DNA from 3 places in the Streptomyces sp. NPDC006879 genome. Region 3 is predicted to be linked to each of the others. Evidence: riboswitches for the same ligand, from Rfam matches in the RefSeq annotation. Region 3 holds a riboswitch; each other region holds the start of a gene.
What was found. A riboswitch is a leader RNA that binds a small molecule or an ion and turns the genes downstream of it on or off. The one in region 3 is predicted to bind cyclic di-AMP.
Positions count from the first base shown of each region.

Region 1: another riboswitch for cyclic di-AMP. It lies ahead of ACFYMC_RS21305 (transglycosylase SLT domain-containing protein); the one in region 3 lies ahead of ACFYMC_RS12950 (M23 family metallopeptidase).
Region 2: another riboswitch for cyclic di-AMP. It lies ahead of ACFYMC_RS18315 (transglycosylase family protein); the one in region 3 lies ahead of ACFYMC_RS12950 (M23 family metallopeptidase).

Region 1 is NZ_JBIAGC010000031.1:12,241-18,594, forward strand. Features, by position in the region: gene ACFYMC_RS21290 (STAS domain-containing protein) at 17-448, opposite strand; gene ACFYMC_RS21295 (PLP-dependent aminotransferase family protein) at 615-2,117, opposite strand; gene ACFYMC_RS21300 (DMT family transporter) at 2,222-3,130, shown strand; gene ACFYMC_RS21305 (transglycosylase SLT domain-containing protein) at 3,221-4,030, opposite strand; cyclic di-AMP (ydaO/yuaA leader) riboswitch at 4,034-4,218, opposite strand; gene ACFYMC_RS21310 (ATP-binding protein) at 5,090-6,354, shown strand, end outside.
Region 2 is NZ_JBIAGC010000023.1:13,174-19,527, forward strand. Features, by position in the region: gene ACFYMC_RS18305 (cytochrome P450) at 1-935, shown strand, start outside; gene ACFYMC_RS18310 (transglycosylase family protein) at 1,051-2,160, shown strand; cyclic di-AMP (ydaO/yuaA leader) riboswitch at 2,446-2,617, shown strand; gene ACFYMC_RS18315 (transglycosylase family protein) at 2,620-3,360, shown strand; gene eno (phosphopyruvate hydratase) at 3,636-4,922, shown strand; gene ACFYMC_RS18325 (septum formation initiator family protein) at 5,065-5,538, shown strand; gene ACFYMC_RS18330 (DUF501 domain-containing protein) at 5,683-6,231, shown strand; gene ACFYMC_RS18335 (exopolyphosphatase) at 6,228-6,354, shown strand, end outside.
Region 3 is NZ_JBIAGC010000013.1:15,755-22,108, reverse strand. Features, by position in the region: gene ACFYMC_RS12965 (hypothetical protein) at 347-1,153, opposite strand; tRNA gene ACFYMC_RS12960 (tRNA-Met) at 1,603-1,676, shown strand; gene ACFYMC_RS12955 (PP2C family protein-serine/threonine phosphatase) at 1,793-3,007, shown strand; cyclic di-AMP (ydaO/yuaA leader) riboswitch at 3,195-3,328, shown strand; gene ACFYMC_RS12950 (M23 family metallopeptidase) at 3,379-4,521, shown strand; gene ACFYMC_RS12945 (aldo/keto reductase) at 4,572-5,516, shown strand; gene ACFYMC_RS12940 (PrsW family intramembrane metalloprotease) at 5,449-6,354, opposite strand, start outside.

The DNA of each region.
Region 1 (6,354 bases), on a different contig from region 3:
GCAGCCAAGCGCCCGGTCAGGGACTGCGTTGGGCAGCGCTGGTGAACGGCCGGTGCGAGATGCTCCTTGCGGGCACCGTCGGCGCGACGCGCTCAAGACGGTGTGCCATCCGCATCAGGTGGCGCACAGCTTGGGAATCGGGTCCGAGACGCACGGAACGCCCCCCTCGCCTCCAGTCACTGACGATCCGAAGGAGCGCGGAATCACAGAACGACACACGCGAGGTGTCCAGCACCAGCTCGGTGTATCCGTAGGCCGCAGCCGCGAGGAGCATGCTCCGCACGGGCGCTCCGCTGTAATGGTCGATCTCGCCAGCCAGGTGCAGGGTGAGGGCGGCCCCTTCGGTGGAGTAGGAGTGGACGACTATGCCGGTAGGTGCGATGTCGGACTCTCCTTGGACGCGGGTGCTCGTGGCGGGCAGTATCGGCCCTGTCGTCGATGTACTCACGTCCCCTTCAACTTGCCTCGACCGGTTGGGAAGCGCCGGGCACCACCGATTCACCCCGGCGGACCGGCGGATGTCGCCGGTGCGGGGGAAAACCCGGCCCCAGACGCACCAACTGCCCTCCCGGTCGGAGCCGTCCATGGCTACTGCGCCGCCGGCGAGTGACGGGTCAGCTGAGTCGGTTCGAGGCGGACCCGAGGGCGGCGACGCCTTCCTCGATCTCGCCGGGGCTCCCGGCCGCATAGCCAAGGACCAGTCCCGGCGGACCCTTGTGGAGGCGGTGCCAGGACAACGGATGGACCTTCACTCCGTCCTTGAGGGCGGCAGCGGCGAGTTCCGTGTCATCGAAGGAGGTCGCGAAGGTGACCGTCAGGTGCAGTCCGGCAGCAGCGCCGTGGACGGTGGCACCGGGCAGGTGCCTCGCGAGCGCGCGCAACATGGCGTCACGACGCCGCTGGTGCCTCTTGCGCACCAACCGCAGATGGCGCTCCAGCTCTCCGGAGTCCATCAGACGGGCCAGGACGAGTTGTGCCAACACGGGGTTGCCCAGATCGGCGTAGCGCTTGGCGCTTAGCAGGGCCCGGGCGTACCGGCGCGGCGCCAGGACCCATCCGATGCGCAGAGCCGGGGCCAGCAGTTTGGATACGCTTCCGGCGTAGCAGACCCCGTCCGGCAGCAGCGAGCGCAACGCGGGAACCGCTGGCCGGTCATAGCGGTGCTCGGCGTCGTAGTCGTCCTCGATGACCAGCCCCCCGCCGGCCGCCCATCCCAACAGGTCTCGGCGCCGCGCTCCGTCGAGGACGACCCCGGTCGGAAACTGGTGCGCCGGGGTGAGCAGTACGGCCGGGGCCCCGCTGCCACGAAGGGCGTCCACCCGGATCCCGGCCCCGTCGACGGGGACCGCGACCGTCTCAAGACCTCCGCGCTCCAGTTGTTGCCGGGTACCGAGTGACCCGGGGTCCTCCACCGCCACCGAGTGGACGCTCTCCGTGCGCAGCACCTGGGCGAGGAGCGCGAGCCCCTGGGCGACGCCTGCCACGATGCACACCTCGGCGGGCTCCGCGCGGATCCCCCGGTTCCGGGCCAGCCAGCCGGCAACGGCTCGTCGGAGCTCCAAGGTGCCCTGCGCGTCGGCGTACCCGAGGGCCTCGGACGGCAGGGTGGCAAGGAGGGACCGCTCGGCGCGCAGCCAGGCCGCCCGCGGGAACGCCGCGAGGTCGGGCACTCCGGGAGAGAGGTCGATCCGGCAGGGGTGCGTACGCAGTTCCTCGACGACTCCGTCACGGACGGGACCGCTGAAGGGCTCCTCCGGGAAGCTGGAGGTCGCTTCGCCGGCGCCGCCATTCGCCGGCGTTCCGGGGCGCGCACCGGCCGCGGGAGCGGCGAGGACCACCGTGCCGGCGCGGCCCCGACCGGCCATCTGGCCGTCCTCCGCCAGGCGCCGGTAGGCCTCGGTCACCACTCCACGCGAGATGTGCAGCTCCTCGGCCAGGACTCGGGTCGCGGGCAACCTGCTGCCCACCTGGAGACGACCGTCTGCGATGGCTGATCGCAGTTGCTCGGCCAGCCAGTCGGCACGACCACCGCGAGGGACATGGCCGATGTCCAGCTGCAGGAAGTCCGAGCTCGTAGTTATGGACCTTTTGACCGGCTCATCTTTGGACCTGTTCACAGGGCCATTGTCTACCCAAGGTTGAGGTCATGCACCTGATCTCAACTTCTTGCTCAGCACCGCCCCCGTCCCCTGTGCGTCGTGTCGGTCCGGGCGTCGTGGGCATGGCGCTGGTGGGAGCCGGTGTCACCGCCTCCCGCACCCTCGACTCGGCGCCCCTGTTCACCGCCCAGGCCATCCGTTACGCGTCAGCTGCTCTGCTGCTGCTCGCGCTGGCCCGGCTGGGGCGGGTCACGCTCACCCTTCCGCGCGGCGGCGAGTGGCTGTGGCTGGCGGGCGTCGCAGCCACCGGGCTGGTGCTGTTCAACGTGGCCGTGGTCCGCGGGGTCGCGCACGCCGAACCCGCGGTCATCGCGGTATCCGTCGCCTGCGTTCCGGTGCTGCTCTGTGTCCTTGGCCCCCTGCTCCAGCGGCGGCGCCCCACCAGACGGGTCCTGCTCGCCGCGGTGCTGGTGACGGCCGGCGGGATGCTGGTGGAGGGCCTGGGCCGTACCGATGGCACCGGAGTGGCGTGGGCCGCCCTCGCCCTGGCCTGCGAGGCGGCCTTCACCTTGCTTGCCGTTCCGGTGCTCGCCCGGCACGGGGCCTTCGGGGTTTCCATCCACGCGGTGTGGCTGGGCACGCTGCTGTTCACGCTCCTCGCCCTGTGCACGGAGGGGACCTCGGCGGCGGCGCGGCTGGGGGTGAGGGACGCGGTGGCGATCGCCTACCTTGCGGTCCTCGTCACGGCCGCCGCCTTCGTGCTCTGGTACCGGACGGTCGCTGCCGTCGGCGCGGACCGGGCCGGACTGCTGGCAGGGACGGCTCCGCTGGCAGCGGCGGGGACCGACGCCCTGGTCGGTGGCGGTGCGCCGGGGCCCTTGGTGTGGCTCGGCATGCTCGTGATCGTCGGCGCTCTCACCGTCGGGCTGTGGAATCCGCGGCGGCCGATCGCCCCTTCGGCGCCGGTTCGGCCGAGCGGATCCGAAGCGCAGAGGGGCGAAGGGGTGGGTGCGGGTCCGGCCCGCTCATGAGGCCTGGCGCGCGGAGCCGGGGCAGGCCAGGACGGCGTTGGAACGCCGCTGCCGGCCCCGGGGTCCGGGGCCGGCAGGAGGAGGGGTGCGTCAGTAGGCGCCGAAGACGTTGTCGATGGAGCCGTACCGCTTGGCGGCGTAGTTGCAGGCCGCGGTGATGTTGGCGACCGGGTCGTATGAGTCGAAGGAGGTCCCGGGCACGTGGTAGGCGCGGAACGTCGGGTCGATCACCTGGAGCAGGCCCTTGGAGGGGATGCCGTTGCGCGCGTTGATGTCCCAGTTGTTGATCGCGAGCGGGTTGCCGCTGGATTCACGCATGATGTTGCGGTGGATACCGGCGTAAGTGCCGGGAATACCGTGCTTGGCCATGATGTCCAGGGACTCGCGGATCCACCCGTCGAGGTTGTTGGCGTAGGTCTTCGCCGCGGCCTTGACTGCTGTCTGGGTCGCTGTGACCGCCTTCGCGCTGCTCGTCGTCCCGGCCGCGGCGACCGTGGCGATCGCGCCACCGGCTCCTGCCGAAGCCTTGGCCTTGGCGCCGATCGTGAGCTCAAGCCCGGGATGGATCAGCGAGGGGTCGACTCCGACGGCGCCGCGGTTGTCGCTGTACAGCTGCTTCCAGCCGCCGCTCACCGCGTGCTTCTCCGCGATCTTCGACAGGGAGTCTCCCGCGACCACCGCGTAGGTGACCGTCGAGGCCTTGGCCTGTACGGCGGCGACCGCCGTGGTGGCGACCGCGGCCTTGGGAGCGGCCAGCACGGCCGCACTGCTCGGAGCGGCCTGCGCGGTGGCGGCGCCCATCACGGGCAGGGCCAGTACGGCGCTTCCCGTCCCCGCTACGAGGAATCGACGGGCGAGGGCGTTCCTCTTGGTACGGCGGTGCTTACCCTTTGCAGGCATGGTGAATTTCCTCTCCATCGCCTACGAGGTGAGCTGTCGGGTTCGGGCTGAAGATGCCCGGCCGCCACATGTGTGCGACTTCACCCCAAGCCGTTCCGCATCGCGGACCGGCGACTTACCTGGGTCCCCCGCTCCTGCCGTATGGGTGTGGGGTTCCAGATGGCGGCAGGACTCGGCGTTCCACCCGGAATGACGGTGACATTAGGCGAAGCGCAGCTCGCAGAACAAGGCGGAAATCTTCTCCGCAAAGCACTGCCGAGCACTAACCGGTGGTGAATTCGAGATCACTTCCGGAGATCAAACTTTCAACTCTCCTTTCAGTGTTCGGATTCCCCGGAACACCCATTGATCACTTCACCGTCAAGGCCGTGACCCAAATCACCTGACACCCCAAGACACAACGACCCAAATCGCCCATTAAGCGCGCATAACGATCCAAAGCGACCCCCGCAGAAACGGGCGCTTCGATCAACCACTCAAAGTAATTCGCCAATTCCCAGATGACTTTGACGGCCGCCCAGAAACACCCCCACCATCACCCGAAGAACGCGTCGCACCCCGCCGCGGAGCAGGACCGGCCCGGCGAGCGCATGGGAGAACGAGAAAGGAAGCCGTCGCGGGAAGGCGATCGACCGTCGGGGAGATGGCACGAACCTCCACTCGGGCAGCCCCAACTGACAGCCCGTAACTCCTCGCCCGGACCGGCGTCGGTACCGGCCGACACCGAGCAGGGGCGAGTGGCACGGCATGCCGTGCCACCCCCGGGCCACGGAACTGCGCGAGGGACACGGCTCGTTGGTCCACGGACCGTCGGGCCCCGACGCCCGGATTCAGACCGAGTCACCCGTACCGCCCCGCGGCGCGGTACAGAGGGCGACCTGCGGCAGCCACCCGCGTCCGGCCACGCACCCCTACCCGCGGAGTGACTGCCGCGTCACCGGCCGCCACCGCCCTCCCCTCCCCGCTCGCCGGTCCGGTCGCGGGCGCGGACAATGAGGGGCGAGGCGCCGCGCTCCTGTCGACCAGGCGGCGGCTCTTGCCGGCAAGGGTGGGTGGACGATGCCGACGTGGCGACTGCGGGACTTCCACGACGATGACCTGGACAGCGCCATCCAGATCTGGGACCAGGACCGAGCGCCACAGGACCTCCCGGCCGTTTTCCCGGTTTCCGAGGTGATGTCCGTCGCCCGGACCGGCGGGCCCGCCGTGGTCGCGGTGGTCGGCGACGACATGGTGGGCATGGCAGTGGCCCAGGCCCAGGGGGAACGGGCCTGGATCACCCTGGTCGCGCTCTCCGAGACCTGGCGCAACCGTGGAGTCGGCAGCGCTCTGATCGCCGAACTCGAACGGCGCCTGCGCGTGCGTGGGGTGCGCCGCATCAGCGCCCTGCTGGCGCCGGGGGCAACCGGGACCGCGGCTCTGGACAACTGCGGCTACCGTTCCCGCGACGGCCTGGTGTTCTACGAGAAGGTCGAGCACCTCGGTGCGAGTGACGCCGGCCTGCTCGCCGAACTCGGCGGCAGGGTGCTCGCGCCGGGACTGTGGGACGCCCTGGCGGGGATGGAACGCGAGAAGGCGTCGATCGAACGGCGGATCGTGCTTCCCCTGGTCGAGCGTTCCCTCGCCGAACAGTACGGAGTGACCCCGCCGAAAGCCGTCATCCTCTTCGGCCCACCGGGTACCGGGAAGACGAGCTTCGCCAAAGCCGTGGCCTCCCGGCTGGAATGGCCCTTCGTGGAGATCTTCCCTTCCCGCCTCGCCGCGGGCTCCTCGGGTGGCTTGGCCACCTCGCTTCGGGACACCTTTGCGGATCTGGCCGAACTGCAGTCCGTTCTGTTGTTCATCGACGAGGTCGAGGAGATCGCCGGGGCCAGGTCAGGTCTGGCCATCGACCCCGGCCACGGCGTCACCAATGAACTCCTCAAACTTATTCCAGGATTCCGTGACCATGACGACCGACTGTTGATCTGTGCCACCAATTCCGTCAGATCCCTGGATCTGGCTTTCCTGCGCCCCGGACGTTTCGACTACGTGATTCCCGTCGGCCCTCCGGACCCAGCTGCCCGAGCCGCGATCTGGCAGCGTTACCTGGGTTCGGCCGCTGGCCGGGTCGATCTCCAACGCCTGGTGGCGGCCAGCGAGATGTTCACCCCGGCGGATATCGAATTCGCCGCCCGCAAAGGCGCTCACACGGCGTTCGAACGGGAAGTCGTGGATCGGGCGGGCGAGCCGGCCAGCACCGGGGACTATCTCAAGGCCGTGGCCGACACCCGCCCCACACTCACCGACCAGGCACTCACCGAGTTCCACGAGGACATCGAGCG
Region 2 (6,354 bases), on a different contig from region 3:
TGGCCAAGGCGTTCACCCCGCGGAGGGTGGCCGAGTTCACGCCGCGGGTGCAGGAGCTCACCGATCAGCTGATTGATGAATTCGCTACAAAGGGGGAGGCGGATCTCATCCACGAGTTCGCCTTCCCGCTGCCCATCTACGCCATCTGCGAGATGCTCGGAGTACCGCGGGAGGACCAGAACGACTTCCGTGACTGGGCCGGCATGATGATCCGGCACGGTGGCGGCCCGCGGGGCGGGGTGGCCCGTTCGGTGAAGCAGATGCGCGCCTACTTGGCCGATCTGATCCACCGCAAGCGCGCCGACCCGGGGGAGGACCTCATCTCGGGTCTGATCAGGGCGAGCGACCACGGCGAGCACCTGACGGAGAACGAGGCCGCGGCGATGGCCTTCATCCTGCTCTTCGCAGGCTTCGAGACCACGGTCAACCTCATCGGCAACGGCACCTATGCGCTGTTGCGCAACCCGGACCAGCGGTTGCGCCTGCAGAACTCGTTGGCGGCGGGGGAGCGCGGGCTGTTGGAGACAGGGGTCGAGGAACTGTTGCGTTACGACGGGCCGGTGGAGTTGGCCACCTGGCGGTTCGCCACCGAGGACCTGACTCTGGGCGGCCGGCGGATCGAGGCGGGGGACCCGGTGTTGGTCGTGCTGGCGGCTGCGGATCGGGACCCGGCGCGGTTCACGGACCCCGACACCCTTGATCTGTCCCGGCGCGACAACCAACACCTGGGGTACGGGCACGGCATCCACTACTGTCTCGGCGCGCCCCTGGCGCGGCTGGAAGGACAGACCGCGCTCGCCACCTTGCTGACCCGGCTACCCGATTTGCGACTTGGGGGCAATCCGGACGAACTGCGTTGGCGGGGCGGGCTGATCATGCGTGGATTGCGAACACTCCCTGTGGAGTTCACGCCCGTTACGTCACAAAGGAGTTGACGTAGCGTCACTATCGTGACCGGAGCGTGATCTGAGCTGCACCGACTTGTAACAAGTGTTCGGCTGACGCTACTTTCGCCCCCACGTCCTCTGCAGTCCCGCGAAAGGCAACCGCATGCGCTCCGGGAATGGCCGTCATCGGCGCCCCCGTCAGGCCCCCGCGCTCGTCGTCACCGCAGGAGTCACCGGCTCCGCGCTGGCCCTGCCGCTCCTCGCCGCCACCGGCGCTCAGGCTGCCGACGCGGCCACCTGGGACAAGGTGGCCGAATGCGAGAGCGGTGGCGCCTGGAGCGCCGACCAGGGCAACGGCTACTACGGCGGCCTCCAGTTCACCCAGGAGGTCTGGGAGGCCAACGGTGGCCTCGACTTCGCTCCGCGCGCCGATCTGGCCAGCCGTTCGCAGCAGATAGTCGTCGGGGAGAAGGTCCTCGCGGCTCAGGGCCCCTCGGCCTGGCCGCAGTGTTCAGGCCCCGCGGGACTGGTCAAGGACAGCGTCAAGCCTGATGTGGACCCCGGGCTCGGGACGGAGAAGCGGGAGATCGCCCCGGCGCCGATTCGTCCCGCGGACTCCCTTCCGGTGGAAGAGCCCGAGAAGGCGCCCGAGCAGCCCGCGGCCACCCCCTCCGCCCCGGCAACCCCTTCCGCCCCGGTGACGCCGTCCGCGCCCGCGACTCCCGAGCTGCCGGACGCCTCGGCAACCCCGGGTGCTCCCGTCACTCCCACCACTCCCACCACTCCCGTCACTCCCACGGTGCCGGGCACTCCCACTAACCCCGTTGCTCCCACCACCCCTGCGACCCCCACCGCTCCCACCACCCCCGCGACGCCGGGCGCCCCCACCACGCCCGCAGCGAGCCTCGCGCCCGCCACGCCTGCCGGGCCCGAGGTGCCCGTCACCCCTGGCGTGGTGGGCGAGGGCTCGACCGTGACGCCCGTGGCTGGCGCGTCAGGAGTGACGGCCGCGGACCCCGCTGTGGCCATCGGGACGGGCAAGCATCGTGGCGAACCGGCCGAGGAGTCCTCTGGTGCATCCGCCGGGGCGCTCTCTGACGCGGCATCGGATGGTGCATACACGGTCAAGCCGGGCGACAACCTGACGGATATCGCCGGCGCGCACGGAGTCGCGGGTGGCTGGACCGCGATCTATCAGGCGAACGAAGAGGTGATCGGCTCCGATGCCGACCTCATCAAGCCTGGCCAGAGCCTCGATCTGAGCGGCAAATAGGGATACTTGGGGCGCGCCGCTTCTCCGATGCGTGGGTCAATGTCCTGGTTCGCGTAAGTGAGACATGAGTCTCTTCCACCCAACTGGCGCGCCCCTTCGGCGGAGTGTGGTGATTCCGCCCCTCACCTGCGTAAATGCCGGTTCTCTGCTAGGTGTTTTGGGCGTTTTTCCTAGCTTGTCCGATATTGAAGATCGGTAGTGGCTGTGTCTACGGTCTGAACCGCTCGCCACCGCGGGCTCCTTCGACCGCACGCCGAGTCCTGCCGGCGGACGGGGGAACAGTCGTCGCGTCAAGCGCCGAAGGCAGGAGCGGGGGACCCAAGGTTTCCGCCGGGACCGACCACTGAAAGGTGGTCAGGGACCGGCTAGGGGTGAAGCCGAGCGCTAGGACGCTCGGCCGGGCAACTCATTGGCCCGAACCCGACAGCTCACCTCGTAGGCGTCGGTGAGGAGACCTCCATGCAGCTTTCGGGCAAGGGCAAGCATCGCCGTCCGTCCAAGGCCACCCGTATCGTCACCCTCGCCGGCGTCACCGGCGCGGCCGTCGCCGCCCCGCTGATGGCCGTCGGTAGCGCGAACGCCGCCACCGCATCCGAGTGGGACCGCGTCGCGCAGTGCGAGTCCGGTGGCAACTGGTCCATCAACACGGGCAACGGCTACTACGGCGGCCTGCAGTTCTCGCCGTCCACCTGGGCCGCCTACGGGGGCACCGCCTACGCCTCCAGCGCGCACCTGGCGAGCAAGTCCCAGCAGATAGCCATCGCCGAGAAGGTCCTCGCCGGCCAGGGCAAGGGCGCCTGGCCGTCCTGCGGTGTCGGCCTGTCGAACTCCGCATACAAGGGCTCCTCCGCCTCCAAGCCCGCCGCCACCCCGAAGAAGGCCGCTCCGAAGGCCACGGTCAAGAAGAGCACCACGGTCAAGAAGAGCACCACGGTCAAGAAGAGCACCACCGTCAAGAAGAGCGCTCCGGTGCGCAGCGAGCAGGCGCCGACCAGCCGTTCGCAGACCCGCCCGCAGGCCACGGCGCAGGGCTTCAAGAAGGGCGACGGCTCCTACGAGGTGAAGTCGGGCGACACCCTGGGCACCATCGCCGAGGCGAAGGGCGTCAAGGGGGGCTGGCAGAAGCTGTTCGAGCTGAACAAGGACGTCATCAGTGACGCCGACCTGATCTACCCGGGTCAGATGCTGCACCTGAGCTAGGGGTTGGCCGGCCGCGGCCGTCAGTCCGCCGCGGCCCCGCCTCCTCCCGCCCGGCACGTACGGCTGTCCCCGCGTGCCGGGCGGAGCTCTGTCTCGACCTCGGCACCCTTCTGCGGCCGTCTTCTTTGCCCTCTGAAGGAGGCCTTTGACCCCTTTTTCTGTCCAGGGGTCGGGCAGTCGGGCGGTCGAGCTCCCGGAGGCGGTTAGGCTCTAGGCGGCAGGCCACCGCAAGGCCATCACGCCACCGCACATCCAGCGTCACATCCCAGAAGGAGATGCTCGTGCCGTCCATCGACGTCGTCGTAGCCCGGGAAATCCTGGACTCCCGAGGCAACCCCACGGTCGAGGTCGAGGTGGGCCTCGACGACGGCAGCACCGGCCGTGCTGCCGTGCCGTCCGGCGCCTCCACCGGTGCTTTCGAGGCCATCGAGCTCCGCGACGGGGACCCGAACCGCTACCTCGGCAAGGGTGTCGAGAAGGCCGTCCTCGCCGTCATCGAGCAGATCGGCCCGGAGCTCGTCGGCTACGACGCCACCGAGCAGCGTCTGATCGACCAGGCCATGTTCGACCTGGACGCCACCGACAACAAGGGCTCGCTTGGCGCCAACGCCATCCTCGGTGTTTCGCTGGCTGTCGCCCACGCCGCGTCCGAGGCCTCGGACCTCCCGCTCTTCCGCTACCTCGGTGGCCCGAACGCGCACCTGCTGCCCGTTCCGATGATGAACATCCTCAACGGTGGGTCGCACGCCGACTCCAACGTGGACATCCAGGAGTTCATGATCGCGCCGATCGGCGCCGAGTCCTTCTCCGAGGCGCTGCGCTGGGGTACCGAGGTCTACCACACCCTCAAGGCCGTCCTGAAGCGTAAGGGCCTGTCCACCGGCCTTGGCGACGAGGGTGGATTCGCCCCGAACCTGGAGTCCAACCGCGCCGCCCTGGACCTCATTCTTGAGGCCATCAAGGAGGCCGGCTACGCCCCGGGCAAGGACATCGCGCTCGCCCTCGACTGTGCCGCCTCCGAGTTCTACAAGGAAGGCAAGTACGAGTTCGAGGGCCAGTCCCGTTCGGCCGCCGAGATGACCGAGTACTACGAGGAGCTCGTCTCCGCGTACCCGCTGGTCTCCATCGAGGACCCGCTGTTCGAGGACGACTGGGCCGGCTGGAAGGTCATCACTGACAAGCTCGGCACCAGGGTGCAGCTCGTCGGCGACGACCTCTTCGTCACCAACCCCGAGCGCCTGGCCCGCGGCATCGAGGAGGGCTCCGCCAACGCCCTGCTCGTCAAGGTGAACCAGATCGGCTCGCTGACCGAGACCCTCGACGCGGTCGAGCTCGCCCAGCGCAACGGCTTCAAGTGCATGATGTCCCACCGCTCCGGCGAGACCGAGGACGTCACCATCGCTGACCTGGCCGTCGCCACCAACTGCGGCCAGATCAAGACCGGTGCGCCGGCCCGTTCGGAGCGCGTGGCCAAGTACAACCAGCTGCTGCGCATCGAGGAGATCCTCGACGACGCCGCGGTGTACGCGGGTCGCTCGGCCTTCCCGCGCTTCAAGGGCTAATCACCGCTTTCGGGGTTGCAGCCTCCGTACGTCCCCGCATCCGGTCCCGTACCGTGTGCGGGGACGTCCCTTTGCTCCTGAGGTCCTCCGGCGGAGCGAAGGCGCAGGGGCTTCGAGTGTGCTCACCAGGGAGGCGGGACGCATGGCCGGGAACCGGGACCGTTTCTCCACCGCGACCAGGCTGAAGCAGCTCGGCGAACGGACCGCGGCACACGTCTACCGTTCGCAGTCCCGCCGTCAGGTCCGCAGGAGTCGGTTGACCGGACGGGCGGCCCTGCTCGCCCTGGTCCTGTGCACGCTGGTCGTCGCCCTGGCCTACCCCATGCGCCAGTACGTATCGCAGCGCTCCGACATCGCGGAGCAGCAGCGGGAAGCGGACCAGGCGCGCCGGCGGCTCTCCGAACTGCGGGACGAGAAAGCCCGTTGGCAGGACCCGGCGTACGTGGAGCGACAGGCGCGCGAACACCTCCACTACCTGCGGCCCGGTGAGACCGGCTACACGGTGGTCGACCCGGACGCCGAGCGGCGGCGGCGGGACGGCAACGGTGCCGGCGACCGCCCCTGGTACTCCAACGTCTGGGACGGTGTGGACAAGGCCGACCGCCCCGAGGACTGACCTCCGCCATCGACCGTCGGCCGTCCGCCGTTGGACCCGCCCCGCACCCGGGCCGCGGGTGGAAGACCCCGACCGCGGTGCTCCACCCCCTGCGCATGACGCGCACGACACCATCAGACCGAGCGAAGAGACTTCATTTCAGGCATGGATACGCCCCCGCCCCAGACCGCCCGTACCGAGCCCACGGACGCCGACGTCGCCGCGTTCAAAGAGCAGTTGGGCCGCCCGCCGCGTGGTTTGCGCGCCATCGCGCACCGCTGCCCCTGTGGCCAGCCGGACGTGGTCGAGACGGCCCCGCGGCTGCCGGACGGCACGCCGTTCCCCACGCTCTACTACTTGACCTGTCCCAGGGCGGCCGGCGCCATCGGAACCCTTGAGGGGTCCGGGGTGATGAAGGAGATGCAGGACCGGCTGGGCACCGATCCGGAGCTGGCCGCCGCCTACCGTGCGGCCCACGAGGACTACATCCGGCGCCGGGACGAGATCGAGGTGCTCCAGGGCTTCCCGAGCGCCGGTGGAATGCCGGACCGGGTGAAGTGCCTGCACGTGCTGGTGGGCCATTCGCTCGCGGCGGGCCCCGGCGTGAACCCGTTTGGTGACGAGGCCCTGGCGTTGCTGCCCGAGTGGTGGGCCAAGGGGCCGTGCGTCTCCCCCTGCGCGGAAGCGGACGACGAGGCGGGAGAGGGCGCATGAGCCGGGTGGCGGCCGTTGACTGCGGTACGAACTCCATCCGCCTGCTGGTCGCGGACGTCGACCCGGTCACGGGCGAGCTCAACGAGTTGGACCGGCGGATGACGATCGTCCGGCTCGGTCAGG
Region 3 (6,354 bases):
GACCAGCCGGAACGGCATGGGCAGGAACGGGGCCCCAGCCGACATCACTCCGGCTCCTCGACTTTTAATCCGTTGGTTGTCGGTTCGAGTCCGACATGGCCTACCGCTCGCAGGAGTGAGGAAACGTCCTCTGACCTGCGCCTCAGCGCCCCATCCGGTTTCGACCGGGTGGGGTGCTTCGCCGTTGCCGGGACGGGCGTTGGTCGGATGCGAGCCCGGGATGAGTGAGGCGGTACGAACAACTCGCCGCTGGGCCAGCCTCACCGCGGCCCTGCGGTCGCCGGGCCGCGGAGGGCAGGGCGAGGGGCGTCGTGCCGTGGCGCAGGCGGGTGGGCGCCACAGTGGATCAGCGCGTTGTCTGTTTCAGGAGAGCGGAGAGCGGACGTCGGGGGAGGCTTCCGAGCCCCATGACGCGATAGCCGGCACCACCGTTGTCGAGTCTGATGCTTCCCGGCTGCCCTTCGGACACCCAGTCCACCGTGATGGAGAAGCGCACGTCTCCCCGAACTGACGGGAACTGAAGTTCGAGCTGCTCCGGATCCTTGGCTGAGACCTTGAACGGGAAGCCGGGGTTCCGCAGCTGACTGCCATCGGCCCGGTGGATGACCGCCGGCTTCACTGATACGGGCCGACTGGCCAGGTCGACGTCAAAGGGCCGTACGTCGATCCCGCCGCCGCAATCCTCCGCGTCGATGACCTGCCCCGTGCTCGGGACGGGTCTGGCGGAGATCACGTCAACGCGCAGGTCCGTCACCACGATGCTCTGGTCGCTCTTGGCCTGCAAAGTGACCGGAGCGGAGACGACCATGCCCCATCGTGGGTCCGCCACGGGCACGCCCCCGGACCTGAGCGCGCCGGGCTCCACCCTCAGTTCGGAGGTGCTCCCTGCCCAGTAGCGAGGGACGCAACCGTCCGGCCCGCTGGAGTACGCCTTCAGGCTCGGCGGCTCCGCGAACAGGCCGGAGAGCCAACCCAATCCCCCGGGAACCACGGCGGCGACCATGACCATGATGGCGGGGAACACCACGGCCGTTACCCAAGCCCTCTTGTCCTTCAGCGGTGAGCCGCCTTCACCGCCGGGCTGATCGTGCTGGAGGCCGCGCAGTCTGCGCGCGGCCGGACTGGTCGCCCGCCTCGGGCGCGGTCCTGTCATGGGCGTCCCTCCCTGGTCGGTCCGGGAGGCAGACTTCAGCCGATCACGGCGACGGCCACCCCGTGGTGCCGGTTGCATCGGCTGGCATTGTGTCAGTCGATGTCGCACGCCGCTGCCCGTACCGCCCGCTGTCCGCCGCACGGTGCCTCCATGGCCCAGGGGGTGCCCCGACATTCCGGCGTGGGTCCGTCGGTTCCGGTCCTGCGACCTCGGCTCCGGGGGCAGGACCGGGCGGAGGATCCGGGGGTCGCAGGACCCTCGTCGTGCCGGTCACCAGTCGGCTCGGAGTGGCCATGGCGGGGGCCTGATGTGGGCTCGGACGCCGGCGGACGGGCGTCGCCGTTGACTGGTTCGATCACCCGCGCGCACGGGTCACGGCGGATCCGGCGCCCGGTCCGGGCAGGCTGGTAAGAAGCACTCCGGAGATGCCGTAAGCTTGTGTTCAACGACGCGGGGTGGAGCAGCTCGGTAGCTCGCTGGGCTCATAACCCAGAGGTCGCAGGTTCAAATCCTGTCCCCGCTACTTGAAGACCAGGGCCCGAATCCATCTGATGGATTCGGGCCCTGGTCGTATCCGGAGGTACTCCGATCGGCGGGCCAGCGCTCGCTGGCCCGCCGCGCTGGGCACAGCCTGGACTCATGGCGGGGCAGCCGGTGGGCCACACAGCGGATGCAGCGGGTGCGGACACCAGGCTGGGTGCCACCCGGCGTTTCGTACGGCTGCTACCGCCGCTGTTGATCTGCTTCGGCCTGCTCTTCGCCGTGCTCACACCCGCCGACTTCACCGGTTCCCCCTTCTTCTCCGCTGCTCCGCTGGTGGCCGCTCCCTTCTTCGGGATGGGTGCCACCTTGATCACGGGCGGGACGGCTTGGGGCATCTTGGTGCTCCTCCACCTGCATCAGGGCAGCGCTCTGCGAATGGAGGCGGTCACCGAGCTCCTCACGGTGCTGACCGTCGCCGCTCTGGCGGTGCTCATCAACCGGGTGGTGCGCCGTGGTGACCGGCAGTTGGCCTCGGCCCGCGGGGTGGCGGAGGTCGCGCAGCGGGCCGTCCTGCCGAAGCCGGCGGAGCGGTTGGGTGGCCTGGAGGTGGCCGCGAGGTACGAGGCGGCGCATGCGGACGCGTTCATCGGCGGGGATCTGTACGCCGTGCAGGAGACACCGTTCGGCGTCCGGCTCGCGGTCGGTGACGTGCGGGGCAAGGGCCTGGACGCGGTGGAGGTGGTCGCCGTGGTCATCGGCGCCTTCCGGGAGGCCGCGGAACAGGAACCCGACCTTCAGGGGGTGGCGCGGAGGCTGGAGCGGGCGTTGGTCAGGGAGCGGGCGCGGTACTCGGAGTCGGAGGCCGCCGAGGGCTTCACCACGTGTGTGCTGGCGGAGGTGCCGCGGGAGGAGCTGGTGGTGCGGTTGCTCAACCGTGGCCATCCGGAACCGCTCCTGCTCTACGCCGACGGACGGTTGGACCGTCTGGCACCCGAGGAGCCGGCGCTGCCGCTCGGCCTGGGGGAGTTGGCGCCGTTGCCGGGCCGGGTGGTGGAGTGGCCCTTCCCCGCTGGGGCGATGTTGCTGCTCCATACCGACGGCCTGACGGAGGCTCGTGATGCTGGGGGAGTCTTCTACGATCCGGCCGAGCGGCTGCGGGGTCGGATCTTTCCGGGGCCGGACGGGCTGCTCTCCGCGTTGATCTCCGATGTGCGGCGGCACACCGGTGGTGGGACCACGGACGACCTCGCGTTGCTCGCCGTGGGGAGGCCGGGTGCGGGGCAGCCGGTCAAGCGGCGGACGGTCGCTGTGGTGGCTGGTGATGAAGGGGGTCGGTCCGGACCGACCCCAGGGCAGCGCTGGAAGCGGTGAGTCCGCTCTGCTTTGGGGGATTTGATCCCGCGCTTCGCACACTCCGTAGCCGCCTCGAACCTCTTCGCATTCCAGGGTGACTTCGGGTCAAACCTCATTCTGGTTACGGCTTGGAATCAACCCCTTGCTTCTATTAACGTTCGATAACGCAGCGCGGTTGTCTCAGCCGTCGCAAGAGACGGCACCGTGCGCGTGCGCGCCGAATCCCACAGGGGAACCGGGGAACCACCAACTTGGGGTGAATCGGGTCGTACTGGCCTGTAGGAGACCTTCCTGCTCCGAACCCGTCAGCTAACCCGGTAGGCGAGAAGGAAGGGAAGGACCGCCTCGTGTCGTCCAACTGGTCTGCCTCCGCCGCTGCCGAGGCGCTCATGACTCCCCCGTCCGCGGAGCCCGTAGCGGTCGGAGAGCTCGTCGCCCGTGACGGGATCGGCGAGGAGGGCGGCGTCGAACTCGGGGCTGGCGCCTGGGGCGAGTGGAGCCCGACCGAGGACTCGGTCCGCCCCGTCCGGGGGCGTCACCGGGTGGTCAAGCAGCGCGGCAGCCTGGTGCGGAGTTCCACCGTTCTCGGGGTGGGCGTCATCGCGGCAGTGGGTGCCGGCGGCATAGCCACTGCCCAGGACAAGCCGCCGGTGTCCATATCGCTGCCCACGGTGGGCGACCTGATCGGCGGCACCGGCCTGGGTAAGGACGAGGACCACGCGGGCGGGGCGACCCGGGCCGAGGGCGCCCTTGAGGAGCGTGCGGCGAGTGGCCAGCAGGCGCCTGCCGTGGTGGAGGCTCCGCTGACGATGGCCGGGGTCACCGTCGAGCAGGCGGCGGCGGGACAGAGCGATGCGGGCGAGGTGTTGCGTGCCCGGATCCTGCAGCAGGCCGAGCAGCAGGAGGACTCGGCTGCGGCTGCGGCTGAGGCGGCTGCCGCGGAGGCCGCGGCGGAGGCTGCCGCGGAAGAGGCCGAGCAGCAGCGCCAGGAGGCCGAGGCCAAGGCGGAGGCCGAGCGCCAGGAGGCCGAGCGCAAGGAGGCCGAGCGCAAGGAGGCTGAGGCGAAGGCCAAGGCGGAAGCCGAAGCCAAGGCGAGGGCCGAAGCGGAGAGGCAGGCCAAGTCGGCCAAGGCGGCCTCGGGTTACTCCCTGCCGACGTCCGCCTACACGCTCACCGCCCACTACGGCACGGCGGGCTCCATGTGGTCCTCCGGCCACCACACCGGCCTCGACTTCGCCGCCCCGACGGGGACCCCGGTCAAGGCGGTGCACGGGGGGAAGATCACCTCGGCCGGTTGGTCCGGTGCGTACGGGTACCGCATCGTGCTCCAACTGCCGGACGGGACCGAGGTCTGGTACTGCCACCTGTCCTCGATGTCGGTGACCGGCGGCAGCGTGGGCGCCGGCGAGACCATCGGCCGGGTGGGTGCCACCGGAAACGTCACGGGCCCGCATCTCCACCTCGAGGTCCGGGTCGGCGGCTCCACCAATGATCCGCTGGCCTGGTTGCGGGGCAAGGGACTGAGGGTCTGACTTCGCCGGCGGTCGGAATACGAGTGATCCGTTGGAAGTTGAGTGATCATATGACCACACTTCGCCAGCTTGGCTCCTCCGACCTCCACGTCTTCCCGCTCGCCCTCGGCGGCAACGTCTTCGGCTGGACCGCAGACCGTGAACAGTCCTTCGCCGTCCTCGACGCCTACGCCGCCGCCGGCGGCAACTTCGTCGACACCGCTGACGTCTACTCCTCGTGGGTGCCCGGCAACGCGGGCGGGGAATCCGAGCGGATCATCGGGGAGTGGCTGGCCGCCCGCGGGAACCGCGCGGAGGTCGTCGTCGCCACCAAAGTCGGCGCGCACCCCCAGTACACGGGACTGGCGGCGAGCACCATCAAGGCAGGCGCGGAGGAGTCGCTGCGCCGCCTGGGCACCGACTACATCGACCTCTACTACACGCACTTCGACGACCCCTCCGTGCCGGTGGAAGAGATCATCGGCGCCCTCGATCTGCTGGTGAAGGAGGGCAAGGTCCGCGCGATCGCCGCCTCCAACCTGAGCGCCGAGCGCCTCGCCGAGTCCCTGGCCTTCTCCGAGCGTGAGGGACTCGCCCGGTACGTGGCCCTGCAGCCGCACTACAACCTGGTTTCCCGAGACACCTACGAGGGCCCGCTCGCCGAGACGGCCGCCCGCTTCGGCTTGGCCGCCGCGCCCTACTACGCGCTGGCCTCCGGTTTCCTCACCGGCAAGTACCGCCCGGGCGCCGAGGTCGACTCGGCCCGCGCCGAAGGTGCCGGCAAGCACCTTTCCACTGAGCGGGGGCGACGTGTGCTCGCCGCCTTGGACGGGATCGCCGAGACCCGCGGCGTCGAGATCGCCACGGTGGCCCTCGCCTGGCTGGCGGCCCAGCCCACCGTCGTGGCGCCGATCGCCAGCGCCCGCACCGTCGAACAGCTCCCGGCGCTCATCGCGGTGGCGGAACTGCGGCTGACGGAAGGGGAGCTGGACGCGCTGACGGCAGCCTCCGCGTGACGTCCAGTCGGGTCACCGTTCCGACCGCGGCCACCGCGGTCGGAACGCCGGTCTCCAACTGCTCCGCGCACCCGTCCCGGAACCAGAGGGCAAGCCAGCTCAGCAGCGCCAGCGCCGGCAGTATGAACAACACGTACACGGCGTAGAAGCCGTACTCGCCCAGTACCGAGGAGCCGTTCCACACCGCGTGCACCCCCATCGCCAGGGCCACGCCCAGCAGGGGGGCCGCGGTCCGGCGAACGAGAGGGGCCGTCGCCCACAAGGCGGCGCACCCGAACCCGATGCCGGTGAGCACGGTGAACAGGGGATGGGCGAAAGGGGAGACGACGATCCGTACGAAGAAGGTCGCGGCGGTCAGCGAGGCCAGAACCGCCGGAGCGGTGCCGGTCGGCACCTGATCGAGGTCCTCGGTGAACGCGTTGCCGAGGTAGAGGATGTTCTCGGTAAAGGCGAACCCGGTAGCGGTGAGCCCCGCGAGCACCACCCCGTCGAGGATCCCGGACAGCTGGGTCCGGCAGAAGAGGAACAGCAGGAGGAGGGCCGAGCCCTTTGCGATCTCCTCGACCACGGGTGCCACGGCGAGCGAGCCGAGGTGGTCGGCGCTCTCCGGGTCGGAGACCATCGAGGCTATCCAGCGGGTCGCGTAGCCGTTGGCCAGCAGCGAGATCAGCGCGGCGGCGCAGGCGCCCCAGCTGAAAGCGAACAGCCGGCTCGGCCAGAGCCCTGGCCGCCCGCTGCGGTCGAGCCAGCGGAAGGCCAGGACCAGCAGCGGGACCGGCGGCATGGAGAGCCCCAGCCCGACCAGGAAGCCCTCGGTGCCGGTCCGCTCCCGCACCAG